3 regions of the Glaciecola sp. 2405UD65-10 genome follow, and region 1 is predicted to be linked to each of the others. Evidence: predicted binding sites of a transcription regulator. Region 1 holds the regulator's gene; each other region holds the start of a gene.
What was found. The regulator MetJ, encoded in region 1, represses methionine synthesis genes. The targets are predictions, from matches to a motif close to TAGACGTCTAGACGTCTA.
Positions count from the first base shown of each region.

Region 2: metK (methionine adenosyltransferase) is a predicted target of MetJ. The motif match lies at 2,042-2,059, and genes of this name have one in related genera.
Region 3: serA (phosphoglycerate dehydrogenase) is a predicted target of MetJ. The motif match lies at 6,921-6,938, and genes of this name have one in related genera.

Region 1 covers NZ_JBMEUF010000002.1:109,233-119,449, forward strand. The annotation lists gene metF (methylenetetrahydrofolate reductase) at 1-846, opposite strand, end outside; gene metJ (met regulon transcriptional regulator MetJ) at 985-1,308, shown strand; gene ACOI22_RS12580 (DUF2959 domain-containing protein) at 1,361-2,017, opposite strand; gene ACOI22_RS12585 (hypothetical protein) at 2,010-2,243, opposite strand; gene pip (prolyl aminopeptidase) at 2,430-3,380, shown strand; gene dtd (D-aminoacyl-tRNA deacylase) at 3,393-3,830, shown strand; gene ACOI22_RS12600 (YiiD C-terminal domain-containing protein) at 3,863-4,765, shown strand; gene rpoH (RNA polymerase sigma factor RpoH) at 4,860-5,714, opposite strand; gene ACOI22_RS12610 (EAL and HDOD domain-containing protein) at 6,186-7,415, shown strand; gene ACOI22_RS12615 (EAL and HDOD domain-containing protein) at 7,424-8,659, shown strand; gene ftsX (permease-like cell division protein FtsX) at 8,681-9,661, opposite strand; gene ftsE (cell division ATP-binding protein FtsE) at 9,658-10,217, opposite strand, start outside.
Region 2 covers NZ_JBMEUF010000001.1:1,516,829-1,527,045, reverse strand. The annotation lists gene ACOI22_RS06940 (M48 family metallopeptidase) at 1-668, opposite strand, end outside; gene metK (methionine adenosyltransferase) at 706-1,857, opposite strand; gene tkt (transketolase) at 2,268-4,259, shown strand; gene epd (erythrose-4-phosphate dehydrogenase) at 4,289-5,308, shown strand; gene ACOI22_RS06920 (phosphoglycerate kinase) at 5,334-6,509, shown strand; gene ACOI22_RS06915 (fructose bisphosphate aldolase) at 6,650-7,549, shown strand; gene ACOI22_RS06910 (YSC84-related protein) at 7,619-8,200, opposite strand; gene ACOI22_RS06905 (exopolyphosphatase) at 8,271-9,800, opposite strand; gene ppk1 (polyphosphate kinase 1) at 9,805-10,217, opposite strand, start outside.
Region 3 covers NZ_JBMEUF010000001.1:1,447,426-1,457,642, reverse strand. The annotation lists gene aceF (pyruvate dehydrogenase complex dihydrolipoyllysine-residue acetyltransferase) at 1-907, shown strand, start outside; gene lpdA (dihydrolipoyl dehydrogenase) at 1,084-2,508, shown strand; gene ACOI22_RS06640 (DUF1289 domain-containing protein) at 2,673-2,915, shown strand; gene ACOI22_RS06635 (HDOD domain-containing protein) at 3,023-3,844, shown strand; gene ACOI22_RS06630 (DUF481 domain-containing protein) at 3,891-4,730, shown strand; gene ACOI22_RS06625 (DUF481 domain-containing protein) at 4,844-5,596, shown strand; gene serA (phosphoglycerate dehydrogenase) at 5,664-6,893, opposite strand; gene rpiA (ribose-5-phosphate isomerase RpiA) at 7,034-7,711, opposite strand; gene ACOI22_RS06610 (5-formyltetrahydrofolate cyclo-ligase) at 7,724-8,317, opposite strand; gene ACOI22_RS06605 (nucleoside hydrolase) at 8,341-9,282, opposite strand; gene ACOI22_RS06600 (ribokinase) at 9,305-10,201, opposite strand.

The DNA.
Region 1 (10,217 bases):
ACTTAATTCGCTTCTGTTCAAGGTGTAAAAATGAAAATGCTTCACCCCTTCTTTAGCAAGTACTTTTACCATATCCATGGCAATGTTAGCGCCTAGTAGATTGCGCGTTGCTTGGTCATCTTGTTCTAGTCCGTCGTACATTTTATGCAGCCAACCGGGCACATGAACATTTGTCATACCCGCGAAGCGAACCAATGTTTGATAATTTGTAACAGGCAAAATACCCGGCACTATATCTGCATCTATACCCGCCGCGGCTGCTCGGTCTCGAAAACGTAAAAACACACTGGTATCAAAGAAAAACTGAGTAATCGCTTCGTTTGCCCCTGCTTCTACTTTGCGTTTAAGATTAAGCAAGTCAAATTGGTCATTAGGTGCGTCGGGATGTTTCTCCGGATATGCCGCTACGGAAATATCAAAATCGGCAACATCTTTTAAAATTCCAACCAAATCAGATGCGTATAAATCAGGTTTATCCATCCCTTCAGGTAAATCACCACGTAGCGCTACAATACGTTTAATACCCGAATCCCAATAGTCTTTTGCAATGGCTCTTAATTCAGCTTCATTGGCATCTACGCAGGTTAAATGCGGTGCAGTTGGTACGCCTGTTTCACCCTGTATACGTTTAACCACTGAATGTGTGCGATCACGCTCGCCACTGTTTGCACCATATGTAACTGACATATATTTGGGTTTCAAAGGCGCTAAGCGTTCAACTGATTTCCATAAGGTTTCTTCCATAGTAGGCGTTTGCGGTGGAAAAAATTCGAACGAAACATCTATGTCTCGTAACTCACTTAACGACTGATTAAGGGCGTCGATACCCTGTGCATAAGAAACCATATTTAACCTGACTGGACGTTTAGACGTCTAAATTACGTAAATATGCTATAGACGTCAAGCAATTTAGACGTCTAGATTGATCTTTTCGCTATAACAGTTAGAATTTTAAATAACGACATAACTAAAATGAAAATAATAATGGCAAAATGGAACGGCAACTACATACACCCTTACGCGGAACACGGAAAGAAAAGCGAGCAAGTTAAAAAAGTAACGGTCTCAATTCCTATAAATGTTTTAAAGGTTCTGACTGACGAAAGAACTCGTCGGCAAGTTAATAATTTACGGCACGCAACCAACTCTGAATTGTTATGCGAAGCGTTTTTGCATGCATTTACCGGGCAACCATTACCGAACGATGCTGATTTAACGAAAGATAACGAATTTAGAATCCCGCAAGAAGCTCGCGATATTATGGAGAGTATGGGAATTGATGTTGCTAAGATTGAAGCTGAAGACTAAACACGTAACCAGCGTTGGCAGAAAACCAACGCTGGTGTTTATTGCTTAAATATTATTGTGCTTGAAGTGTTTCAATAAATTCATCAGATTGCGTAATGGCAGTATTCATTTCTTGCAAAAGATTATTAACGTCTTTCTTAATAGTTGAAAACTCACCTTGTAGCGCACCAATAGCATTCGCATTTAAGTTGTGTTTTAAGTATAAAACGTTGTCTTGAAGCGCTAGCAAAACAGGCTCCATACTACTTTCAACTTTTCTCATTGATTTTAACAAACCTGAATATTTACGCTGAGTATCAGATAACTTGCGTTGGCTATCACGTTTGAGATTTTGGTTGGTAATTAACTCAAGTTCTGCTTCCCACTCACGAAACAAAGACTCAGCAACACTTTGTACTTTATCAATGCGCGTACTGACATCTTCTGCGCTGCTTTTACTTGCTTCAAATTGGTCGTTTAAGTTTTCATAAACGTCTTCTAGTTCACCGCCATCAAAAGATATAAGTGCACTAAACTCTTCTAAAGCGCTGGCAAATTGTTCTTGTGCATCTTGCTGCGTTTCTTGTGCAGCTTCCACTCTATCCACTAAAATTTCACGTTTTTCAACGCCCACCTTTTCCCACAAGTCAAAGTAAGTGTCTTGAATTGCGGCGGTACAGGCAGTTAATGTAGTCACTATAGCCAATAATATAAATATACGCTTATTCATAGCGGCGTCTCCTTTCGAATTTAGCGGCATCAATAATACTCCATATGTGTGCTATCGCGCCAATAATGGCAGGGAAAACAAGGAAGAACAATGAGTAACCACCATAGGTAAAAATAAAAAACAATATCGCGGCTAATATTCTGCCTTGCACTAGCTGCCCTAATCCCGCAATAAAAATATTGCATAAAGCCGCTATAACATTACCGCCTGAGCCCTGACCCGCCATTTAATTTCCTTTTTTGTTGTTTTTAATGCGTCAAGTATATACATGACATAAAAATAGTGTAGCGTAGTATTTGATAAAATTCAGCAAAGGTTTTAAACAAAAAGTTGCAGTAGTAAATGGACTAAACTATGTGAAGCAAGTTTTTGAGTTGTAATTGCTTACATCAAACCACAAGGTAACCGTGATTTGGACAGCTTTAAAAGAATTAAATCATATAAAATTGCGACAACAGATTCGCAAGTACTTCACGTTGAAGAATCAGGAATGCCTGACGGTATACCCGCGTTATTTCTTCATGGCGGTCCCGGCGCTGGGATAGGCCACAACTACCATTGGCCATTTAATGGCTTAAATTACAGACTCATTGCATTTGACCAACGAGGCTGCGGCAGGTCACAACCTTTTGGTTGTTTAGAAAACAACACCATAGGCAAACTTATTGATGATATTGAACATCTACGAAAGCATTTTGGCGTTGAAAAATGGTTATTATTTGGGGGTTCGTGGGGCACAACCTTAGCCTTGAGCTACGCAATAAAGCATCCCAACAGAGTGAGCGGCATGGTACTTCGAGGGGTATTTTTAGGCCGTGACCAAGATGCCGACTGGTTTATTTCTGCACAAGGTGGCGCGGCTCAGGTATTTTACGAAGAATACAAACGCTTTATAGGCAATTACAAGGGGCAAAACAGTAAAGAAGTGTGTGAAGCCTTTTATGCTGATCTTACCCATGCAGATAAGAGTGTTAGGCTAGAGGCCGCTGCTCGATGGTTTGACTGGGAAGGCAAGATATCTCGATTACTGGAAGGCCAAGAAAAAGCAAGTGATTTTGCCTCTACCCAACAAGTATACACCTTGGCACTTTTTGAGTGTCACTACATCCTCAACCATTGCTTTTTTGATAGTGATTTTATAATCAAAAATTGCGATGTATTACAGCATATTCCAGTTGAAATTGTGCATGGTCGTTACGATATGGTGTGTAAATGTGAAAGTGCGATGTTATTAAATAATAATTTACCGCTTTCCAATATGACCATTGTTGAAGACGCAGGCCACAGTATGACCGAGAACGGCATTGGTTTAGCGCTTGTTGGAGCACTTAGAAAAATGGAAACTCAACTCAATAATAAGTAGTAGGTAGCAAAATTGATTGGATTGATACAAAGAGTAACTCACGCTCACGTAAGTGTTGATGAACAAATAATAGGGCAAATAAACAAAGGCACAGTACTTTTACTCGGTGTTGAGAAACTTGATACCACTGAAAACATGAAACTATTAGCTAAAAAAGTCGCTAATTTTAGAATGTTCGAAGATGAAAACGGCAAAATGAACAAAAGCTTGCTAGATATTGAAGGTCAATTACTAGTGGTATCACAATTTACCTTAGTGGCCGACACGCACAAAGGCAACCGGCCTGGCTTTTCTAATGGAGCCTCTCCCGAACATGGCTTAGCCATGTATGAGTCATTCATCGCACATTTTGAAGCAGAATATCTCCCCTGCCAAAGCGGGCGCTTTGGTGCTAATATGCAGGTTGCTTTAGTCAACGATGGTCCCGCCACCTTTACAATTAAGGTATGAAACTAGGGATGCATCTAAAAAAAGGATGATATGTGTTCAGTGTTGCGACTCCACAAAGCGAAGAAGAGCTAAGTAGTTATTTTGAATGCCGATGGCGCTGGCTTAGAGAGCCATGGGGCTTTCCATTAGGCTCAGAAAAAGACGAATATGAAGGGGTGAGTGAGCATCGCGTAGTTAAAAACGCTCGAGGTGAAATTGTTGCTATTGGGCGAGTACACCTAAACACCTCAGAAGAAGCACAAATTCGCCATATAGCGGTTTCTGACAACTATCGCCGCAAAGGTGTTGGACACGTTATAATGTCGGCGCTAGAGCAAGTAGCGCGCGATTTGGGCGCTGAGCGCGCCGTAACCAATTCTAGAGAAACCTCTATTGAATTTTTTACTGCTTGTGGTTTTGAAATTCTGGACGACGCTCCTACCGAATTAGGTAAATTGAAGCGTAAGCAAATGGTGAAAAATTTAGTCGACAACAGTATTTTGATGCTGCACCCGAAGTGGTGTAAAGAACTTCAAAATACTTGGCACGAACAAATCCCTATTTCAGAACACATGGGAATTAAACTGTATCGTTATACAGAAAGCACCATTGAAACTCGTGCATCACTTAATAAAAACATTAACATGCACGGCACTATGTTTGCTGGCAGTATTTATTCATTGGCAACACTCACAGGCTGGGGCATGATTTTCTTGCAGCTTAAACAAAAGGGCTTAAAAGGTGAGATAGTGCTTGGCGACGCTAATATACACTATAATAAACCCGTTACTATGCGCCCTAGAGGGGTATGTAATATTGAAAGTGTTAGCGCGAAGTTTGAATTACTACAAAAAAATAAGAAGTGTCCTATTTCACTGACCGTGGATATTTTTGACGAAAACAATCCTGTTGCATCTTTTACGGGCCAATACTGGGTAATTCCCGCAGCTGAATAATAAGCTACAATATTCTCACCCAATAAAAAAGCTCTGTTAAACTTTCGTTTATCAGAGCTTTATTCTTTTAGCTAAGTGGCATTTAGGCGTTAATTTACGCAGCCATTGCAGCTTGAAGTTTTTTCATAGCGTTCTTTTCAATTTGTCTTACACGCTCAGCTGATACTTCGTATTCATCAGCTAAGTCTTGCAGTGTCAATTTGTCATCCGCTAACCAGCGAGTTTCAATAATATGCTGGCTGCGTTGATCAAGTGTACGAATGGCTGCATGTAAGCGGCGAGTCGCAGTCGCATCATGGTCAGAATTAATTACCGACATCTCAACGTCAGTTGATTTATCTTCTAAGTATTGTGCCGGGCTAAAGGTACTAGACTCATCATCATCAGCGCCCAAATCAAATGCAGTGTCTTGGCTTGCCATCCGCGATTCCATTTGTAGCACTTCTTTAGTACTTACGTTCAACTCTTCAGCTACTTTTTGCACTTCTTCATGAGTAAACCAACCTAAACGCTTTTTCGCTTTGCGTAGGTTAAAAAATAATTTTCGCTGCGCTTTAGTGGTCGCCACTTTTACTATGCGCCAGTTTTTCAGCACAAACTCGTGAATTTCAGCTTTTATCCAATGTACTGCAAAAGACACTAGGCGTACACCCACGTTAGGGTCAAAACGCTTAACGGCTTTCATTAAGCCAATGTTGCCTTCTTGAATAAGATCCGCTTGCGGTAAGCCGTAACCAGCATAAGATTTCGCAATATGCACAACAAAACGCAAGTGCGACATCACCAATGCGCGCGCAGCTTCTAGATCTTCGTTCTCAAACAAACGCGTTGCCAATGATTTTTCTTGCTCGGCGGTTAACATCTCAATGCTAGATACAGCTTGCATATAACTTTCTATGCTACCGCCTTGAGAAACCGCTAATGCTAAAGATGAAATATCTTGTTTCATTGTTACCTCGTATTACGCAGACTTTAAATCAGTCGAAAAAATTAATAAGAGCTGTGTGTTTGCTGCACTGCTTTGCTTGTATCGGCATTGAAACGGCCATAATAAATGACTTTTACCGAAAAGCGCTATGTGCAAAGTGAAAATTTGCGTACAAACTATTGCACGGCCTTATTCTTATTCACAACTATGACACTAGAAAAGACCGTAAGTTCTGCGCGAATCTTTCAAAATTTGTATCAGCCTAAGAATATAAGGCCAAACGAATAAAACTCAAGTGAATTATACAATAAATTATAATTAATTTAAGCGTAGTTAGATCAATCTTTATTTAATATTTCGGCACTTTGACCGTTAACTATTAAGAATAAATAAGTAAATCCATTTTTTGTAGGCTGGGATTCGCCAATTACCACCGTCTATATGCTTATTTTGATTTCTTTCAGGGTTTATAAATAAAGGGTTCCATTATCAATGTTTGCATATGTTGCAAGGCAAGCTATTTACAATCGAAAAAAACAAGTATTTGCCTATGAGCTGTTATTTCGCGATGGGGTAGAAAATTGCTTTCCAGACGTATTACCAGATGAAGCTACCAGCAATATGCTCGCTGATAGCCATCTCACTATAGGCCTTGAAAGTATCACATTTAACAAACCGGCATTTATTAATTTTCACGAAGATACCTTATTGTATCGATTTCCCGCAACCTTGAATCCATTAGATGTAGTAATAGAGATTGTGGAAACCGTTAATGTGAGTCCAGAACTCATATTAGCTTGCCAACATATTTCCGATTTGGGCTACAAAATAGCGCTAGATGATTACGACTTTTCACAAAAATGGGATGTATTGTTACCTTTTACGCACTTTATCAAGATTGAAGTCAATGATATTGACATAAGTGATGAAAACCGGCTTGAACAAATTAAGAAGCTAAAAGACGATGGTAAAATACTCATTGCTGAACGCGTTGAAACAATTGAAGAATTTGATCAGTTGTTACCGCTAGGCATAGATTATTTTCAGGGCTATTTTCTATCTAAACCAGAAATGGTGAAACATAGAAACATAGAAGTCTCCGTTTCCTCCGTCATTGAATTAGTTGGCATTAGTGTATCGGCTGATTTCAACTTAAACGATGTAAACAAAGTGTTTGAGACTGATCTTGGCCTGTCTTTTAAGCTTATGCGGTTTATTAATAGTCCAATGTTAAATAAACGCCATTCTATAGGTTCGTTAAGTCACGCTATTAAATACTTAGGCGAAGTGGAGTTAAAAAAATTCATAGCATTACTCGCAATTGCTAATTTAAAAGGGAATAAACCTCTAGAGTTAATAGTGAGCAGCCTTCGACGCGCGCAATTTTGTAAATTACTAGGCACCCAAATGGATGTAAAAGAAGACCCACCCAATGGCTTTATTATGGGTCTGTTTTCACTGGTTGATGCCTTATTAGATAAACCAATGCAAGACTTAATGTCTTCATTACCTTTTTCAGATGAATGCAAAGACGTGTTGTGCCAGCAACGCACTCATGGAAAATTAGCCTATCAATATCGCTTATGTGTTGCTTTTGAGCGCGCCGATTGGCAAGAGATAGATAAACTCGCTCAAACCACAAAGATAGATCTTCCAACATTATTTTCGCTTTATTATGAAGCCTCTCAGTGGGCACATGATATGAAAAATACATTTAAATAAGTTTTGATATGAACAATATTTACGCAAGAGAACCCGTTTTCAATTTAAAAAAACAATTGTTTGCTTATCAGTTTGTTTATCGCAATCAAACAAATGGTGCCTATCCTATAGATATGAGTACCTTAAGTGTAAATAACGAACCTATACATGGACTTAGCATTGATGAGCTATTGCAAGTGGGTAAAACCATTGTCAACTTAAACATTGATGAAATTGATATTTTTAGAGAGCATTTTTCTCCAGACGACGTTATTGTTGAAGTATCTGGCATTACAGCGCAGCCCTCTTTTAGAGAAACGTTCAAAATTGAAAGCTTGAAAAAAGCGGGCTTTGAAATCGTAATAAGCTTATATCATGCGCAACTGCCTGAGTTATTAACAATAGCCAATTACGTAAAGTGTGAAGTACTGCACACCACGCCCTCTGAAATTCGCGAATTAAAAGCTAAGCTTGTAAACAAAAATGCTAAAATCATTGCTACACAAGTACATAGCTACTTTCAATTTGAACAATGTCAGAGCCTTGGAATTGACTATGTACAAGGTTTTTTCTTTTTAGAGCCAGCCACAAACACTAATAAACCGGCTCCAACCAGTAAATTAGCCAATATGCAGTTAATGATGGAGATGGCCAAATCTGAATTGGATGTTAAAAATCTTCAGCACGTTTTTGAGACTGACCCGACCTTATCATTTATGTTGATGAAGTTTATCAATAACCCATTGGTGAATAAGTCATACAAAATTACATCAATTCGCCATGCGCTTAACTACTTAGGCGAGCTTATGGTACGACGTTTCGTTGCCATTGTGTCATTAGCCAGTTTAAATTCAGACAAACCAAATGAGTTACTTAACTTGTCTTTATCACGAGCTAAATTTTGTGAACTTGTTGACGCAGAATGTGAAGGCTCTGCAGACGCAATGTCTGCATTTTTGGTAGGCTTGTTTTCTTTGCTCGATGTTATTTTAGATAAACCTTTACGAGTATTAATTGAGGGCTTAGGCTTAGATGACAAAATTGAGCAAGCCTTGATTCATAAACAGGGGCATTTATACGGTGTGCTGGCGTGTGTTAGAGCCATTGAAACCGGAGATTGGAACGAACTGATCGCAAGCGGCAACCGCTTATCCTTAACACAAGACTTTATGATTGAAACCCACCGTGAAGCGATGCGTTGGCAATACGATATGACAAAAGCAATGTCGCCATGTTTTCCTGTCACTAGCCCAGGTTACACTTAAGCCTTAACTGACAAATCATTATTATTCGGGCTCAATTTCATTCACGTGTTTTTGCACTGATATGAACGAGCCCAATAAACCTAGGGTAATTGAAAGCAACAGCATAACCCCTAAAGCCTGCATGTTTAAGCCGGTAATATTCATTTGAATTTGATATTGCTGCGCTAAATTGTCAAGGCTATGCCCTATCCACCAAAGTATAATACTTACCGTTAGCCAAGCCATTAAGCCCCCTAGTAGACCAAACCAAAATCCTGTGTATAAAAATGGTCGCTGAATAAACGCATCTGTTGCGCCTACCAATTTCATGACCAATATTTCATCTCGCTTATTAAGTATATTTAAACGAATGGTGTTTCCAATAATTAACACTACAGCAAAAAACAGCAATACCGCCAAAAGCAACACCAATTCTTTAGCAATAGCGAGCAAACTATACAAACGTTCTAGCCATTCAATATCTAGCTTTCCTATGTCAACTTCGCGCTCTTTGCGAAGCTTATCAAGCAGCATACCCGCTGCAGTTGGGGTAGCGTGTTTACTTGTAGGCACCACCAATACGGTTGCAGGCATAGGATTTTCGTTTAAATAGTCAAGCGCTTCGCCTAAGCCTGATAAACGCTGAAACTCATCTAAGGCTTGTTCCGGGGAAACGTATTTCACCTCGCTTATTTCTTTCCACGTTGATAAACGCTTTACCAACTGCTGTGCCTGAGGCGGCTTGACATTAGCTCGTAAAAATAAGGATATTTCAGAGGCTTGTTGCCACTGTTCAGTTACCTGTTCAGTATTTTTGACCATAATGTACAAGGTACTTGGTAAGGTAATGCTAAAACCCAAAACGCCAATGGTCATTAAAGCTGAAAACGGCTTTCTATACAATTCACCTAGGCTGTTTACACTTTGCCTAATATGATCAATGAAAAACATTAATATAAGCTGCAGTATACCCACTTTTTGTGAAGCCGAAGCCTGTTTTCGCCCTTTAAAAAGAATGCTCATGCCCACGTATCCTCTTGCGAAGATTGTGACAAGCCATCGGTTATCATTCGCCCATCTTTTAAGGTTAGGGTGCGATACTTCATTCGTGCGATTAAGCCTAAATCGTGAGTAGCGATAAACACAGATACCCCTGCACTATTAAAATCTTCGAATAAACGAATGATTTCCATTGATAATTTAGGATCTAAGTTACCGGTAGGTTCATCAGCTAATAGCAAAGGGGGTCGATTAACTACGGCTCGCGCAATACCTACACGCTGCTGCTCTCCGCCTGATAAGGTAATGGGCAAGTTTCTTACTTTGCTACTCAGTCCAACCATCTCAAGTGCAGCATCCACTCTTTTGGTGATTGTTTTGCGCGTGTGCCCTTCAATAATAAGTGGCAACGCTACGTTATCAAATACGGATTTATCCATTAATAACTGGTGGCTTTGAAAAATCATGCCTATGTCGCGGCGAATATAAGCTATTTGTTTACGGTTTATTTTGCCTAAATCATGCCCATTAATTAGCACCTTGCCTACCGTTGGGCGCTCCATTAAGCTGATTAATTTTA
Region 2 (10,217 bases), on a different contig from region 1:
GCAGCCATGTTCTTCCATAGCTCAACTGATTCTTGTGGTTGAAAACCAGCACGAGCCATTAAATCAAGCCCTATAATATCCGCCTCGGTTTCATGATCACGGCTATATGACAGCGTACCTAATTGTGTCGCTAAGCCTAAACCTTGCATAATAAGCGGTGTTTGCGCCACTTCATTTGACTGCAAAATAGCGGCAATGCCTTGCTGAGTAAAACTCGCTGCAGCACTTTGCGACATACGCTCATTACCGTGGCGCGCTATTACGTGGCCAATTTCGTGACCCACCACCGCGGCTACTTGATGTTGATTAACGGCAACGCCCAACAAGCCTGTATAAACACCAATTTTACCGCCTGGCAATGCAAAAGCGTTTACTTGGGCATCATCAAACACCACCACTTCCCATTCGCCGTCAAATACTGAACTAGGCACAAATTCGAGCAATTCATTAGCAATACATTGAACCAATGCATTTTCAACACGTTGGTTCGATATTTTTATATCGCTTTTCATGCTGGTGAAGGCTTGCTCGCCCATTTCATTTAACTGTGAATCTGGAAAAATGATTAACTGTGAACGGCCCGTTGGTGACGTAGCACAAGACACCAAAATAGAAGCGGTAGCCAAAGCTAAGACCGTTTTTTTCATGCTGGTGAGTGAAACTTTCATATTTAGCATTCCTTACTAAGCAATAAATGATGGGCTATTATAGCCCAGCATCGCTTCTAAGTGCATCTGCTTTATTAGTAGCTTCCCACGGGAACTGTTCACGGCCAAAGTGCCCATAAGCAGCTGTTGCCTGATAAATGGGTTGCTCTAGCGCTAGCATTTGAATTAAGCCATAAGGGGTTAAATCAAAGTGCTGTTTTACTAACTCAACTAAGGTAGATTCTGGCAATTTACTTGTACCAAACGTTTCAACGCTAATAGAGGTAGGTTGTGCAACACCAATGGCATACGAAACTTGAATTTCACAGCGCTCAGCCAAGCCCGCGGCCACAATGTTTTTAGCAACATAACGCCCTGCGTATGCGGCGCTTCTGTCTACTTTTGATGGATCTTTACCTGAAAATGCACCGCCGCCATGGCGAGCCATGCCGCCGTATGTATCAACAATAATTTTACGACCCGTTAGGCCGCAATCACCCATAGGCCCGCCAATTACGAAGCGCCCGGTTGGGTTAATATGAAATTGGGTAGAAGATGTTAGCCATTGCTCAGGTATAATGGGCTTAATAATTTCTTCCATTACCGCTTCGCGCAAATCTTTGGTGCTAATGCTATCGCAATGTTGAGTAGACAGAACTATCGCATCTATACCCACAGGTTTATTGTTCTCGTACACGAAAGTGATTTGGCTTTTTGCATCAGGACGCAACCAATCAAGTTTTCCGTTTTTTCTTAATTTCGCTTGTTGTTCTACCAATCTATGAGCATAGGTAATAGGGGCGGGCATAAGTACATCAGTTTCATTGCTCGCATAACCAAACATTAAACCTTGATCACCCGCACCTTGTTTCTCAGGACTTTCACGGTCAACACCTTGGTTAATATCAGGTGACTGCTTACCAATTGCGTTTAGAACCGCGCAAGATTCGCCATCAAAGCCCATATCAGAGTGGGTGTAGCCTATTTCTTTGACCGTTTGGCGGGTAATTTCTTCAATATCTACCCATGCGTGAGTATTAATTTCGCCACCCACTAATACCATTCCTGTTTTAACAAAGGTTTCACAGGCTACGCGTGCTTTTGGATCTTCTTTTAAAATAGCGTCAAGTACCGCATCTGATATCTGATCAGCTATTTTATCTGGATGGCCTTCAGATACTGATTCTGAAGTAAACAAATGTGTTGTCATAATTGTTCCTGATTAATGGTAGAAGTTATCGCGAGTATACAAGGCGCTATTGTTTTCTATCACTCAATAACGTGTGCAACATTTGCTACACTCATATAATACTTTCTACGCTAACTTTTAAAATTCAAATAATGCTTACCCGTGCATTATAAACGCTTGAAAATGATTTACCAGTCTTTACTTCTAGACGTCTAAATGTCTATAAATAATATAGGATGTGTTACCCCAAGATTCCTAATACGTAAACTTTTCAAATTTTGTTCTTAGACATTGTAATAAAATATGGCTAAAACAAGATTTAATTATTGAAGTACGTTAACTGCTGAGTAACAATACAACCCGATTTTTTTAATAAATCTAATACAGTTTACTAATATCAGTACGCTAACCTATCTTTTCAAGGAGTAGTTATGCCTTCTCGTCGTCATTTAGCCAATGCAGTTCGCGCGTTAAGTATGGATGCAGTTCAACAAGCCAAATCAGGTCACCCTGGTGCCCCAATGGGAATGGCTGATATTGCTCAAGTACTATGGTGTGATTATTTATCACACAACCCAGCTAACCCAAACTGGGCAAACCGCGATCGTTTTATTCTTTCAAACGGTCATGGCTCTATGCTGCTTTACTCTTTACTCCATTTAAGTGGGTATGATTTACCAATTGAAGAACTTAAAAACTTCAGACAACTACATTCTAAAACACCAGGCCATCCAGAGTATGGTTACGCACCGGGTGTAGAAACCACTACTGGGCCGTTAGGTCAGGGCATTAGTAATGCCGTAGGTATGGCGTTAGCTGAAAAAGTACTGGCTGCACAGTTTAACAAAGATAACTTTGACGTGGTCAATCATTATACTTACACCTTTTTGGGTGATGGTTGCTTAATGGAGGGGATTTCCCACGAAACATGTTCATTAGCAGGTACTTTGGGTTTAGGTAAGCTAATCGCATTTTGGGATAACAACGGCATTTCTATTGACGGTGAAGTTGAAGGTTGGTTTAGCGACGATACACCAAAGCGCTTCGAAGCTTACGGATGGCAGGTAATTAGCGATGTTGACGGGCACGACTCAGAGCAACTTGCAGCGGCAATTGAAAAGGCACAAGCTGAAACCGGCAAGCCTACCCTAATTTGTTGTAAAACCACGATTGGTTTTGGGTCACCTAATAAAGAAGGTAGCGAAAGTTGCCATGGTGCACCACTAGGTGATGACGAAATTGTATTAACGCGCAAAGCCCTTGGATGGGAATACGGTGCTTTTGAAATTCCTGATGATGTATATGCTGGTTGGGATGCTAAATCAAAAGGCGAACAGGCTGAAGCTGATTGGCATGAAATGTTTAACCAGTATCAAGTTGCGCATCCTGAATTAGCCGCTGAATTTGTTCGCCGCAAAAAAGGTGAGCTACCAGAGTTATGGAACAAAACATGTGCTAAGTACATTTCAGCACTTCAGCAAAACCCTGAAAGCCCAGCCACGCGTAAAGCATCACAAAATGCCTTAAACGCGTATGCGCCAATTTTACCTGAATTGCTAGGCGGTTCTGCTGATTTAGCGGGTTCAAACTTAACCATTCATAACACCAGTAAGGGCGTGTCTGCAGAAGACGCTAGCGGTAACTATATTTATTATGGTGTACGTGAGTTCGGTATGTCAGCAATGATGAACGGCTTGTGTTTATACGGCGGCTTTAAGCCTTACGGCGCAACATTCTTAATGTTCATGGAATATGCAAGAAACGCGGTAAGAATGGCAGCTCTTATGAAGCAACCGGTTATATTCGTGTATACCCACGATTCAATTGGCTTAGGCGAAGATGGCCCCACTCACCAACCAGTAGAGCAACTTGTTGCCTTGCGAGCAACGCCAAATCTGGATACATGGCGTCCGTGTGACCAAGTGGAATCAGCTATTTCTTGGAAAGCGGCCATAGAACGAACTGACGGTCCAACTACCTTGGTATTTACGCGTCAAGGCTTGCCACAGCAAGCGCGCTCACAGCAGCAGTTAATGGACGCTGAGCGTGGCGGTTATGTGCTTATTGATAGCGATGGCACACCTGACGTTATTCTTATTGCAACAGGTTCTGAGGTGCATTTGGCCGTAGATGCTGCGAAAGAGTTGAGTGCTCAAGGTAAAGCCGTTCGCGTGGTATCAATGCCATGTACTGATGTATTTGATCGCCAATCAAAAGAATACCGTGAAGCGGTATTGCCTAAATCGGTCACCAAACGTGTTGCTGTTGAAGCGCTAGCAAAAGATACTTGGTATAAGTATGTTGGCCTTGACGGTGCTGTTATAGGTATGGACACTTTTGGTGAATCTGCACCTGCTGGCGAGTTGTTTGAACACTTTGGAATTACAACAAGTGCCATAGTAGAAACAGTGAATGCCTTATAAGTCACAGTTTGTATTAACAGGTAAAAACCTTGCTTAAGGTTGGTATAAACGGATTTGGTAGAATAGGGCGCAACATTGTGCGCGCCCTATACGAGAACAACTACCGTACGCATATTCAAGTGGTTGCCATTAATGAGTTAGCTGAGCCAGAGGCAATGGCGCATTTATTAAAGTATGATTCTGCTCATGGCCAATTTGGTGAAACCGTTAGCAGTAACGACCAAACCTTGAACATAAATACTGACCAAATAGCACTTATACATCAAGCTCATATATCTGACATTGACTGGGCCAAGTTTGGTGTAGATATTGTGCTTGAATGCACAGGCGTATATAGCGAACCTGCTGATGCGCTTGAGCATATTCAACAAGGCGCGAAGAAAGTCTTGTTTTCACAGCCCAGTAACCAAGATGTAGACGCCACTATTATTTATGGCGTGAATCATAAAAGCTTACAAGCAAGTGACACCGTTGTGTCAAACGGCTCATGCACTACTAACTGTATTGTGCCGGTAATCCAATGCTTGCACCAAGCCTTTGGCGTGCAAAGCGGCACAATTACTACCATTCATGCATCTATGAATGACCAGCAAGTCATTGATGCCTATCACACCGATTTAAGACGAACACGTGCGGCGAGCCAATCAATTATTCCTGTAGATACCAAATTGGCTGCAGGCATAGAACGTATTTTGCCTGAGTTTGCCGGAAAATTTGAAGCCATAGCGGTTCGCGTTCCCACCATAAATGTGACCGCCATGGATTTAAGCGTAACCTTACGCGATTCAGTTGATACTAATATGGTGAATGCTGTATTAAAAAATGCGAGCCGTCATTTCCCTGTCAATATTATTGACTATACTGAAGACCCTTTGGTATCTATAGATTTTAATCATAATCCACATTCCTGCATTGTTGATGGCACACAAACTAGGGTGTCTCATAAAACCTTGGTAAAAACCCTAGTGTGGTGTGACAACGAGTGGGGATTTGCAAATCGTATGCTCGATACTGCGTACCATATGCATAATATTGGTTATTCCAAATAAACTATCTTTGTAAGAGGAACATACTATGCCAATTAAGGCGATGCACAACATTGATTTAAACAAGAAAAAAGTTCTTATTCGCCAAGATTTAAACGTGCCTGTTGATAAGGGCGTTATTAGCTCAGATGCACGCTTAAGAGCATCTATGCCAACTATCAAAACGGCACTTGAGAAAAACGCTGCGGTTATTTTGATGTCACATTTAGGCCGTCCAACAGAAGGCCAAGGTGAGGCGCAATATAGTTTACAAATAGTGGCTGATTATTTGTCTGAACATCTTGGGCAAAGCGTTAAGTTTGTGGCTGATTACTTAGGTAAAAACATTGATGTATCGCCGGGCGAAGTTGTGCTGCTTGAAAACGTGCGTTTTAACGCAGGTGAAAAGAAAAACGACGATACACTTGCCAAGCAATATGCAGATTTGTGCGACGTATTTGTAATGGATGCTTTTGGTACAGCTCACCGAGCACAAGCCAGTACTCACGGCGTGGCTAAATATGCCAAAGAAGTATGTGCAGGGCCATTATTAGATGCTGAACTGACCGCGCTAGGCAAAGCCTTAGATAACCCAGCGCGCCCTATGGTTGCCATTGTAGGTGGCTCTAAAGTGAGTACTAAACTTACCGTACTTGAGAGTTTATCAAGCAAAGTTGATCAACTTATTGTGGGCGGTGGTATTGCAAATACATTTATTGCTGCTCAAGGGCACAATGTAGGTAAATCGTTAGTTGAAATGGATTTACTAGACCAAGCTAAAAAATTAATTAGCCAAGCTAAAGCTAATGGCGGTGATATTCCTATACCTACCGACGTTGCGGTAGGTAAGCAATTTTCAGAAAATGAAAAAGCAGTTATTAAAGATGTGAGCGAAGTTGAAGACGACGACATGATTTTTGATATTGGCGCAAATTCAGCGCAAGCTTTAGCTGATATACTGAAAAACGCGGGAACGATTGTTTGGAACGGACCCGTAGGCGTTTTTGAGTTTGATCAATTTGGCGAGGGCACCAAAGCCATTGCTAAAGCGATAGCAGAAAGTAATGCATTTTCGATTGCCGGTGGCGGAGATACCTTAGCCGCAGTCGACAAATATGAAATTGCTGATAAAGTATCTTATATATCTACTGGTGGCGGTGCCTTTTTAGAGTTTCTAGAGGGAAAAACCTTACCCGCAGTAGCTATTTTAGACCGCGACGAATAGTAGGAACTATTCGCGCATTTTTTTAGCGAAATATTCAGTATTAGATTATGCTGAATGTTCGCTAAGTGAAATTTACATTCACACTACACACACTAAATGTAAATGTTTACATACACTACACACCCACAAAGGAGTAAGACATGACGACAGCAGCGCAGCAAGCTATGTTGGAAAAAGTTAAAAACACGGTAGGTTTTATTGCCGCTTTAGATCAAAGTGGTGGCAGTACGCCAAAAGCCCTTAAATTATATGGCGTAGATGAATCTAGCTATAGCAATGATGAAGAAATGTTTGCTTGCGTACATGCAATGCGTACTCGCATAATGACGAGTCCAGCTTTTGATGGGGAGCGTGTATTAGGCGCAATCTTGTTTGAAAACACCTTAGATCGTGATGTTGATGGCAAATCGTCTGCTCATTATTTGTGGCAAAACAAGCAAGTGGTACCCTTTTTAAAAGTGGATAAAGGCCTTGCTGATGAAGAAAACGGCGCTCAAGTGATGAAGCCTATTCCAAACCTTGACGAGTTACTTGCAAAAGCAAATGCACAAGATGTGTTTGGCACCAAAATGCGCTCAGTGGTTAAAATGGCAAATCAAGCAGGCATTACCGCTGTAGTTGAACAACAATTCGCGGTAGGTAAGCAAATTATTGCAGCTGGCTTAGTGCCAATTATAGAGCCAGAAGTAGACATTCACAGCCCAGAAAAAGCAGAAGCCGAAGCGTTATTAAAGGCGGCAATTTTGTCTGAACTTGATAAATTAGATGATGATCAAGTGGTGATGTTGAAGCTCACTATTCCTGAGCAAGCAAATTTTTATGCTGAATGTGTAAGCCATCCGAAAGTACTTAAAGTGGTTGCTTTGTCAGGCGGGTATAGCCGTGAAGATGCAAACAACAAGCTCACTCAAAACAAGGGTATGATTGCAAGCTTCTCACGTGCATTGACTCAAGGCTTAAGTGCGCAGCAGTCAGATAACGAATTTAACACAATGCTAGACGCTGCTATTAAAGGCATTTACGACGCATCTAATACCTAGTATTAGTGAGTCACAAAAAAACGAGCATTCAATGCTCGTTTTTTTGCTTTGAAAAAAGTAAGCGTGTAATCAGTTAAGCGCTTTATCTACCCAAAACTTAGTGCCCTTAACCGTAGCCTGCAAAGCTAAACCGCTTTCGGTCATTGAGTATACGCTTACACCACCTAAGTAGCCTTCACCGTCAGCTGAGGCACCTTTGTCACCGGCCTTGGCAGTGGCGTCAGCATTTCCGCCCATAGTCCATCCATTTTCAACAAAATGCTTGATTGCCTTTTGCGTGTGAAATACCATGACTATACGATAATCTTTCGCCCCTAAACCAAGGCCAACACCGCCTTCGGCCATATTCATATAGGTTTGCGCCCCAGTGAGTTTATTGGTAACTACCCCGTATCCTGTGCCTGCGGCAAAAAATATAATATTAATGTTTGCGTTAGAAAATACGGCATAGCCTGCAGCATTGCTTATTTGAGCGCGGGTATCTGGTTTTTCGGCATATAATTTATTGAGCGTAGCTTGCTGCATATTAAGTATAGCTTGGCGTTTTTCACTAACACTTCCGCTTCCCATTGAGGCGCATCCGCCAATAGCCATAATTGCAATAAGCGCAAAACTTAAAGATACGCGTGAGGCAATGCATTTAATATTCATTATGTTTCCTTTGTAGTTAACGCTCATTTTTATGCTGAAACCTAAGCAAAACTCTCAGCACATTGCAAAATCATGCAATCCCTAAAGACACATCAATGGCTTGCAAATAAGCACTTTCTTTATCAATGTCGGCCACTAATAAAGGTGACAATTCAAACCATTCTTTGGCAAAGCCTAGCTTAATGGTATTTTGCTTAGCTTCTACCGTAAACTCGGGAAGCTCGGGTTGATGGCGGTTTATGTTCAGTAGCACGCTTAAGCGTAATATGGTGAGTAAATAGCCAAAGTGCAGTTTGTCGAGGCTTGATTCATTCACTATTTCATCTAAGCGAATTTTTTTCCTATGAAAGCGCACTAAATTGGCAATAATCATTTGTTGCTCTTGATTGAAGCCGGGCATTTCGGTGTTAAGCAAAACATAGCTTGAATGTTTTTGAATGCCTCTGGAGTTTATTTGTAAACCAAGTTCATGAAGCAATGCAGCCCACCCAAGTAAATGGCGCAGCTGCGATGAATTTAATTCCCAAGTGTCTTTCACCCTTTCAAAAATATACATGCACGTTTTTAGTACTTTATGTGCATATGCGGTATCAACGTCGTAGCGTGTTGCTAGGCTTTGCGCCGTTCTTACTCTCACACTTTGAGTACTATGAGTGGGTTGTAACTCATGCAGCACGCCCTCTCTTAATGCTGCATCGCTGAAAATAATCTCTTCAATTTTAAGTAAGTCGCATATGGCAATTAAGATGCATAAGCCAGCAACAAATACTGAGGTTCTATCTTCTGTTAAGCCCTCAAAATCTAAATTATCAGCATGCTCTGCCGCAATACACTGTTTTAGCAATTGCTTTAAATCACTGCCGTTTACGGGGGAATCTACCGCCAAGCCTTTTGCAGTATTGATGACTGCGCAGGCAGCTCTAGCGGTGCCAGAACTAGCAACCGTTTGTTTCCATTTATATTTACTGAGTTTGGCCGCCGATAACTCAAGCTCAAGTTTTGCCGCCGTAATTGCTTTATTTGTGCGAGATTTATTGATTTTTCCGTTTTCAAAATAGCGCTGCTGAAAGCTCACACAGCCCATTTGAATGCTCTTACAAATAATAGCTTCGGTACCACTACCAATCGCAAATTCGGTTGACCCGCCGCCTATATCAAACACAAGACGTTCACCAGCGAATGATGAATAAGCACCAATACCAACAAATATTAAACGGGCTTCTTCGTTACCTGAAATAATTTCTATGGGGTAGGGGAATACTTCTCTAGCGCGTCTTAAAAATTCACGCGAATTTTTAGCTCGGCGCAAAGTATGCGTAGCGACAATTCGCATAGAGCCCACATCAACACCCTGCAATGACTCTTGCATTAACTCAAGAGTTTGCACACCCCGTTCAATAGCTTCTTGCGACAATACATTGTTTTTATCAAGCCCTTGCGCTAATCGTACCTTCTGCTTAACACGGCTTACAATTTGAACCGCGTCGGCTACTACTCGTGCTACTACTAAATGAAAGCTGTTAGATCCAATATCTAGTGCGGCATACATTTCAGTTTTGCGTTGTTGGCTATCATCAAAGACTTTGTATAAATCGCTCAAGCCATTATTCCTCGCGCTGGGTTAAATAGTGGTGGGTTTGAATTTGCGAACGCAATTTTTTACGATTGCCACGCTTCACATATTGGTTTGTTTGCTCGGCATCTATTACACGCGCTTTTAAGGTATCTTGAAACTGCAGTTCCAGCAAATCCACTATCATTTGCTTGGCATCTTCAGAATACACCGGGCAACCCACCTCAATTCTATAATCCATATTTCGGGTCATCCAATCGGCCGACGATATATAGACTTTTCTATCTCCGCCATTTTCAAACACCATTATCCTTGGGTGTTCTAAAAATCTGTCAACAATACTAATGATTTCAATGTTTTCACTCAGTCCTTTCACCCCAGGAATGAGTGCGCACATTCCGCGTACAATTGCTCTAATTTTTACCCCCGCCTGCGACGCGCGGT
Region 3 (10,217 bases), on a different contig from region 1:
TGTGCGCCGTTTAGCGCGCGAATTTGGTGTAGACTTGAGCCAAGTTAGTGGTAGTGGTCGCAAAAACAGAATTCAAAAAGAAGACGTTCAGTCATATGTTAAATATGAACTGTCACGCCCTAAAATGTCTCCAGGCACTAATGTGGGTCAAGGTTCTGGTGGTTTACAGGTATTGCCACCGCCTAAAGTTGATTTCTCTAAGTTTGGTGATGTTGAAGAAGTGCCGTTAACGCGCATCCAGAAATTATCAGGTCCAAACTTACACCGTAATTGGGTAACGATCCCCCATGTTACGCAGTTCGAAGAAGCTGATATTACTGATTTGGAAACATTCAGAAAAGAGCAGAATCAAATTGCTGAAAAACGTAAACTTGGGGTAAAAATTACACCACTTGTATTTATGATGAAAGCGGTTGCTGATGCATTGAAAATGTACCCTACCTTCAATACTTCACTTTCAGAATCGGGCGAATCCCTGATTCAGAAAAAGTATTACCACATAGGTATTGCTGTAGACACTCCTGGAGGCTTAGTAGTGCCGGTGGTGCGTGATGTTGATAAGAAAGGTGTGCTAGATATTTCACGTGAACTAATGGAAATTAGTGTTAAAGCACGTGATGGCAAATTAAAAGCCGCCGATATGCAAGGGAGCTGTTTTACCATATCAAGTTTAGGTGGTATTGGTGGCACGGCGTTTACACCTATTGTAAATGCGCCAGATGTAGCCATATTAGGTGTATCAAAGAGCGAAATTAAGCCAAAATGGGATGGTAAAGAATTCCAGCCTCGTTTAATGCTCCCTTTATCTTTGTCTTACGATCACCGTGTTATTGATGGTGCATTAGCGGCAAGATTCGCGGTGCATTTATCAGATTGTTTGGCAGATATACGACGTATCCTTTTATAAAGTGATTGGTTTAGCTGTAAGTGATGTAAAGCGCAGATTCACTTACAGCATTATTATTTCACGTTCTTGTATGTTTTATTAACGGTGGCGCTCACTTTTAAAACATATGGGGATGAACTAGCGCATATTTTACTTTACTATAGTGCGCATATAAAAATTTTGAGGTCATAATTCAAATGAGCGAAATTAAAACAAGTTTAGTGGTATTAGGTGCGGGCCCTGGTGGTTATTCAGCTGCTTTTAGAGCCGCAGATTTAGGCATTGACACCGTAATGGTAGATGCACGAGACACCCTAGGTGGTGTTTGCTTAAACGTAGGTTGTATTCCTTCAAAGGCGCTTCTTCATGTTTCTAAAGTTATTCAAGAAGCAAAGCACTTATCAGCCCATGGCGTAACATTCGGCGAGCCTACCTTTGATTTAGACAAAATTCGTGATTGGAAAGACTCAGTAGTTAAGCAATTAACGGGTGGCTTATCGGGTATGTCTAAAATGCGTAAAGTTGAGCATGTAAAAGGTTACGGTAAATTTACAGGTGCAAATACTTTAGTTGTTGAAGGCGATAGCGGAACAACCACAATAACATTTGATAACGCAATTATTGCTGCAGGCTCTGAGCCAGTTTCTTTGCCATTCGTTCCAAAAGATGACGACCGTATTATTGATAGTACCGGCGCATTGGAAATGAAAGACATTCCAGAGAAAATGCTAATACTTGGTGGTGGTATAATTGGTCTAGAAATGGGCACTGTTTACCACGCACTAGGTTCGCAAATAGATGTGGTTGAGTTTTTAGATCAGCTAGTTCCAGCAGCTGACAAAGACATCATCAAAATATATATGAAAACCATCAAAGATAAGTTCAACACCATGCTTGAAACAAAAGTAACGGCTGTGGAATCTAAAGAAGATGGCGTTTATGTGAGCTTTGAAGGTAAGCAAGCACCCGCCGAGGCAGTGCGTTACGACAAAGTACTTGTTGCGGTAGGCCGTAAACCAAATGGTTCACTTGTTGACGCCGACAAAGCTGGTGTTAAAGTTGATGAGCGTGGCTTCATTAGTGTTGATAAGCAAATGCGTACAAACGTATCAAATATTTTTGCTATTGGTGACTTAGTTGGTCAGCCTATGCTTGCACACAAAGCGGTGCACGAAGGCCACGTAGCGGCTGAAGTTATTTCTGGTATGAAACACTTCTTTGACCCTAAATGTATTCCATCTGTTGCTTACACTGAGCCAGAAATCGCTTGGGTAGGCTTAACTGAGAAAGAAGCCAAAGAACAAGGCGTTAATTACGAAACAGCTAATTTTCCGTGGGCGGCATCAGGGCGCGCAATTGCATCTGCTGCAACCGATGGCATGATCAAGATGATTTTCGAAAAAGACACTGGCCGAGTAATTGGTGGTGCGATTATTGGAACAAACGCGGGCGAAATGTTAGGTGAAATTGGTTTAGCAATTGAAATGGGCGCTGACGCAGAAGACGTTGGTTTAACTATTCATGCACACCCTACGTTAAACGAGTCTATTGGTTTAGCTGCTGAGATTTTTGAAGGCTCAATTACTGATTTACCCAATCCAAAAGCCAAAAAGAAGAAATAGCTTTTAGTTTTTGAAGAATATAAAAGCCAAGCTTTGTAGAAAGTTTGGCTTTTTTTTTAAGTTTTATTTAAGCCTATTGGTATTGCGAGTTTTCATTACTGGCGTATATAGAAAAAAAGTGCTTATAATATCCTCATTCTAGCCCTTCAGTCGTAATCATCTAAATGCAGCAGTTGGAGTTTTTTAACATACCAAGCCCTTGTGTTGGCGTTTGCCAATCGGGACCTCGTGGCTACTGTTTAGGCTGTTTTAGAAGCAGAGAGGAGCGTCAGCATTGGAATGATGTTGATGACGGCACGAAGCGAATAATTGTGAAAGCATGCAATAGGCGTAAAAAAGCTTTTGACGCTCGCAAAAAAGCGGGTTCAAAAAGCGAGACTCATTTCCAGCAAGGCGATTTATTCTAGCGACCATTTTTCAAATGGTATGCATAACATCAACATGGTATTAACACCTGCACCTAAGCTTACAGTGACTCATAGTACAATGTGGTTGTGCCAATGAGAGATAACTTATGTCGATGATGCCCTTAATAAAATATGCTAATAAAAGTTTTACGCTTCCCGATACCTGCGTGAAGATACGTCAGTTATTAGATGATCCTATGTCTAGCTCAGATGATATTGCACAAATTATATCTTTAGATCCATCACTTGCCGCTAAAGTACTCAAGTTAGCTAACAGCGCATTATTTCGCTTCCCGTCTCAGGTAACTAGCGTTAATAAAGCCTTAGGCGTTATTGGTGGCGAAGCTGCCTACAATATAACAATGGCAGAAACCGCAAACTTGGCATTTAAAGCCTTAAGCAGTGAGCCAATTGATTTTAAAGCCTTTTGGGAAAAAGCGGTGATGCAGGGGCTTATTGCTAGAAGTATTGCACAGCAAATTCAAAACAGGGGAAGCGAGCGATTTTTCGTAATGGGTATTTTAATGAATTTAGCTGAGCTAATTTGCGCCACCAAGCTACAAGCTGGCTATAAAAAATACCTTGATGCAAAAGACACTATGCTCCCACTCGAGGCCCAGCGTGCTGCATTCGGATTCACTTTTTGCCATTGTTCGGGGCGAATTCTTGAAAGTTTCCAGTTGCCCGCCAATTTACACGAAACCCTAACACAGTTAACGCTTTTCCCACATCAACAGTTGAGTCTTGACGAGTCGGTGTTATACATGGCAGCGGCTATGGCAGAAAAGAAAGAGGGGAAGGCATTGCTTAGCCATGAAGATTTTAATCTTCAAGCGACGCAATCTATTGGCTTAAATGACTATGAATATGATATCATTTTTGAATTCGCGCAATCAGAAACGTTTAAAATAGCACAGGCCATAAATTAAAATAAATTGGCATTTGCGCGTTATTACAAAAAAATAAGAACGCGCAATGTTGAAGATTTTAAAAACAATTTTTTTACTGGGCTTGTTAGCATGGCAGTTGCCATGCTTTGGACAAAGCAAAGCGTCGGATTTTTTTAAAGATCCTAGTAAAGAAAAAGACTTACTTGCCTCCCTTTTCAAAACTAATGATAGAAAACAAAACCCCAATAGGCCTTTTGCACTAGATGGCGAAGTGGGATTGTTAATCACCACCGGTAATTCCGATACTAGCATGATTAAGCTAGCGCTAGATTCAAGCCAAGAGTTAGTAGATTGGAGTAATCGCTACGAAGTACAGCTCCTTCAACGAATCAATACGGTTGATTCATCTAGTAGTGAAAGCGGAACCGATGAAATCGAAACAACGCGTATTTCAGTTTCTGGCCAATTTGACTACAAGCTAACTGACGAAACAAAAAGGTTATTTGGCTACGTAGAATATGATGACAACCAATTTAATCTATTGCGCGAGCAATTCACCGCAGTTACGGGTTGGAGCCAGGTAATGTGGCAAAATCCCGAATCGGAATTTAGATACAGCATAGGTCCAGGGTACAGTCATTTTTTACAGGAAAGAACGGGCATTCGTTTGTCGGGTCCTATAGCACGCGGCACCTTGCTATATAGTTTGAAGTTCAATAAAAATGCACGCTTCAGACAAGAAATTTCTGCTGAAGTGGGTAGCGGACTCACCAAAGCTCGATCAAATACCTCTTTCACCTCAACCATATTTAAAAAGCTTGGAATGAAGCTATCTTTTAACGTGGTATTTAACGAAAACGTGGCAGAAGAAGACCGGGTTTTGTCTACACAAACTAGTGTTTCTATGGTCTATCAGTTCTTTTAGGTTGATTATTAGCTTAAAATCGCTAAAATGCCGCAAACTTAGCAAATCAGCAAGTTTCGCTTGAATTTTAGCTGTTGCAAGCGTGACGATGAACATTATACAAAGGACTAACCATGAAAAAGCAACTTATTTTTGCCTCAGTTTTGAGCGCCTTAGCCACTTCTACTGCATTTGCCGCAGACGAAAAAGCCTTAACAATGGACGGTGAATTCGGATTTATCTTCACCTCAGGTAACACTGAAACTACCTCAGGTAGTGCTGGTTTGTCAGCTAAGCAAGAGCTAGAAGAGTGGAGCAACGAATATAAATTCACCGCATTGTATAAAAAAGACACTGTTGAAAATGTGGTAGATGGTGAAACAATTGAAGAAGAGCAAACATCTGCTCAAAAATTCTTTGCATCTGCGCAAGGTAACTACAAGTTAGAAAACCCTAACCACCGTTTATTCGGTTTCGCATCTTATGAAGATGACCGTTTCAGCAGCTATAAGTACCAATCAACAATTGCTGCGGGTTGGAACCAGAAGGTTTGGGAAGATGAAACCAGCAGCTTCGACTACAGTGTTGGTCCTGGTTACTCTTATGCTAAAGACTTGAATGACGAATCAGTTAGCGGCTTAATTATTCGTGGTGCGGTAAACTACAAGTGGAATATTTCTGAAACAGCTCGTTTTACGCAAACGTTCAGTACTGAAATTGGTGACGAGAACACCAAATCAAGAGCAGAAAGCGCCTTATCAGCGCAAATTGCTGGCGGCTTGTCTATGAAGCTGTCTTTGAAATTTGATCACAATACAGATGTAGCTGTTGGTGTTGAAAAACTAGATACAGAAACTGCAGTAACTTTGGTTTATAGCTTTTTCTAAGCTATAAATTACAGGCACAAAAAAAGCGCTTTTTAGCGCTTTTTTTTATGCCTAATAAACATCACAATTAGTGAAGTAATCGAGTCTTAATGGTGCCTTCAATTGCACTTAACTGTGCAAGGCCTTCGGCCGCGTTCTCAGCGTCAATATCTACCACTACATAACCAATGTTCTCATCTGTTTGCAGGTACTGGGCTGCAATATTAATAGACTTATCAGCAAAGGCTTGGTTAATTTGCGTCAGCATACCGGGGCGGTTAACGTGCACGTGTAATAGGCGTGAACGATTCGTATGTGATGGCAACGACACTTCAGGGAAGTTAACCGCTGAAAGGGTAGAGCCATTGTCACTGTATTTAACCAATTTACCGGCCACTTCAATGCCAATGTTTTGCTGGGCTTCTTGAGTAGAACCGCCCACGTGCGGCGTTAGAATAACGTTATCAAACTTTCTTAAAGGTGACACAAATTCTTCGTTGTTAGATTTTGGCTCAACAGGGAATACATCAATAGCCGCACCATTGAGTTTACCGGCTTCAAGGCTAGCACTTAGGGCTTCAATATCAATTACCGTTCCGCGTGCGGCGTTGATCAAAATTGCACCGGGCTTCATTTGTTCAAGTTCTGCTTTGCCAATCATGTTTTGCGTATGATCAGTTTCTGGCACATGCAAACTTACTACGTCAGAGGTATTCAACAACTCTTTAAGCGTTTTAACTTGGGTTGAATTACCTAACACTAGCTTATCTTCAATATCATAAAACTGGACGCGCATACCTAAATGCTCAGCAAGAATGCTTAACTGCGTACCAATGTGTCCGTAACCAATAATACCAAGGGTTTTACCGCGTGCTTCATAACTGCCAACCGCGCTCTTTTCCCATTCTCCGCGATGGGCTTTTGCGTTTTTCTCTGGTACACCACGTAGCAATAAAATAATTTGACCAAGTACCAATTCAGCCACAGAACGAGTATTTGAAAATGGCGCATTGAAAACTACAATGCCTCGTTTTTGCGCTGCAAGTAAGTCAACCTGATTCGTACCAATGCAGAAGCAACCCACGCCAATTAACTTTTTAGCCGCTTGGAATACGTTTTCTGTTAATTGAGTACGCGAGCGAATGCCAACAAAATGAGCATCTTTAATTTTTTCAATTAGTTCGTCTTCAGGTAAAGACGTTTTCAAGGACTCAATATTGGTATAGCCATTGGATTTAAATGTTTCAAGGGCACTGTTGTGAAGGCCCTCTAAGAGCAATATGCGGATTTTATCTTTAGCTAATGACTTTTTACTCATGAGGGTACTAACCTTGTCCTTGAAATTAAGACATCTAGACGTCTATTTAATGAAGATTGAAAGATAGCAAAATACAGCTATTTCGCAAGTACTATTTAAAGCAAATCTATAAACAAGCTACTTAAATGAGTACGTAATCTTTATTCGCTTATTTCTACACCTGTATTGGTGCCCGTAATTACCACATTTGCGCCGCGATGAGCAAACAAACCGTTCGTTACTACACCCACAATCTGGTTCAATCGTGTTTCTAATTCCGAGGGGTTAACAATTCGCAAATTGTGTACATCAATTATGTGGTTGCCGTTGTCAGTTACAACGCCTTGACGATACTCTGGGTCGCCGCCTAACTTCACAATTTCTCGCGCTACGTATGAACGTGCTAAAGGAATCACTTCTACGGGTAAAGGAAAGCTGCCCAGCACGGGTACATTCTTTGTATCGTCAATTATGCAAACAAAGGTTTTAGCCACCGCTGACACAATTTTTTCACGGGTAAGTGCAGCACCTCCACCTTTGATCATATGCTTATGCTCTGTTATTTCGTCAGCGCCATCAACGTATATATCAAGTTGGTCTATTTCGTTTAAATCAAATACTTCAATACCATGGCCTTTTAAACGCTCAGTAGAGGCATCAGAGCTTGATACTGCCCCTTGGATTCTATGCTTATGTTCAGCTAGGGCATCAATAAAAAAGTTTACGGTAGAACCGGTACCCACTCCCACAATAGCATCGCTTTTAACGTATTTTATGGCAGCTTTAGCAGCGGCTTGTTTCTTCTCATCTTGGCTTAAATTTGCTTCACTAGTGCTCATGTTGATTTCCTATCAAAAAGTATAAAAATGGCTAGGGCTTAGAATATAAGGTAAGGGAATATCCCATGTTTCAACAGGTAATGACACTGTTTTCTGACAATTATGGGCAAGGCCAATTATTCGGGTATTTGCCTTTTTCGTGGAAGGCTTGTTGTTTAACTTAACAAGCGTTCTATCATAAAAGCCACCGCCCATTCCCAAACGATTACCGCTTTGGTCAAAAGCCACTAATGGCGTAAAAATCACATCAAGTTCTTCGACTAAGCACATTTGAGTGATATCTAAAATCGGCTCTAAAATACCAAACTGATTGGTTTTCATGGGGGTATTGCGGGTGTATTTTAAAAACAGTAAATACCCTTTCGTGAAAGGATGAATAACAGGTAAATATACCTCAGTATTATTCTTCCAAAAGTATTCTATTAAAAAAGAAGTGTTAAGCTCAGCATCGGTGCTTAAATAGATAGCCACTTTTTGGACATTGATATTTGGCTCAGCGTAGCTGCGCCAAATATCAACAATAGCAGTGGCGGCTTGGTGTTGTTCGTGTGGGCTTAAGGCATTGCGCTTTTCACGAAAAGTGCGCCGTAATTCCTGTCTAAGCACGTAAACAATGCCTTATATAACGCTTACAAAGCGTAGGTTGATACAAACAGTTCCGTCAGAGCTTCGTGATCAACCTGCGTTGCCACGTTTGATTTTTGTGACTCTAACCAAAGAGGGCTCATGGTGGTATTTGCCGGTGCAAACATAGTTTGGCCTTTATCAAGTTCACCTGTGCCAATACGCATATTGCCGTTGGTCATTTCAAATAACTCTGGATGCATGAGGTGGGCAATTGGATAAGCATCGTGGAAAAAGCATACTTGCTCATCTTTACCCTGCGAATAGAACTCCATATAAAACTGAGATGCTTTCGCTACGAAACCACCTAGTATGGGGTTAACTTCAGCTAAAGTATCAATAAATTGAGGCGCAAATGGTACGTCGTAAGTTACATCTAAACCAAACATGTTAATAGTCCAGTCAGCAGAAAATACGATATCAGCCGCATGAGCATCGTTCCAAATATTGGCTTCTGCTACAGGTGTTACGTTACCTGGAACAAACGCTGCACCGCCCATAATATTGACCGCTTTAATTAGTTTTGGTAATTCAGGCTCTAGGCGTAAAGCAAGGGCTAAGTTCCCTAATGGGCCAACCGCAACAATAGTAATTTCACCAGGAAACTCACGGGCTTTATCAATAATAAACTGTGCTGACGAACGTGGGTCTAAGGTACGGCTTGAAGGTGGGTGATCAATATTGCCAAAACCGTCATCACCGTGCACAAAATGCGCATACGTTGATTCAGGGCCAACCCAAGGACGGCCTACACCTTTACACACGGGAATATCAAGCCCGGCAAGTTCAACTAGGCTTAGGGCATTTTGCGCCGCCATTTCAACGGGCACATTGCCATAAACAGTGGTTAGGCCTAGTACGTCTATTTCTTTTGCTTGAAAAGCGAAAAATATTGCCATTGCATCGTCAATGCCAGGATCAGTATCTAATATAATCTTATGTGTCATGAATTTTTCCAATGTTCAGCTATTATTTAGCTTGTTGTAAAAACGCGTCTACTTCGTCTTTGTGCGGAATTGAAGGCGCTGCACCCGAGCGTGTTACTGAAATTGCAGCCGCTGCACAAGCACTTTTCAATGCATGTTCTGGATTTTGTTGATCAAGGTAATTTGCTAAAAAATAGCCAGTGAAGGTATCGCCAGCGGCTGTTGTATCAACCGCCTCTACCGAGAAGCCAGGCATATCAATGTGCTTATCACCATGAATATACTTAACGCCTGCTTTACCTAAAGTCATTAAAATTTTGGTATTTGGATATTTATCGTGCAGCGCTTTATAAGCCTGCTCAACGCTGTTGGTAATGCTTAATTGCATTGCTTCTATTTCATTAACAATAAGAAGCTCTACTTTTTCCAAGGGTAATTGCGCCACTTCTGGTGTCATTGGCGCTGGATTAAAGGCAATTTTTAAACCTTTTCTAGCTGCAATTTCAATAATGCTTTCAATTGCGTTAGTTTCGTTTTGAAGCAGTACCCAGTCATCACTGTTCGCTTGCTCAATTACTTTGTTAATGTCACTAGCCTGAAGGGTATGGTTAGCACCAGTGAAAAGCACAATGGCATTCTCGCCGCTTTCAGACACTTGAATAATAGCGTGACCTGAGGCAACAGCCGTTTGTTCATTTATATATTGGCAATCTACACCGGCTGCACGAATGCTAGTTATATAGGCTGAATCAGAAGAATGCACTGCACCTATATGTTTTACATCGGCACCTGCAAGAGCACAGGCAATAGATTGGTTTGCGCCTTTGCCACCTAGTACAGAATGATAATCAGTTGAAGATAAGGTTTCGCCGGGGGCTACGAAGTGTGGAACTAAATAAACATGATCAATATTGATAGAACCAAAATTATAAATTGCCATTTATTGCCTCTGGTAG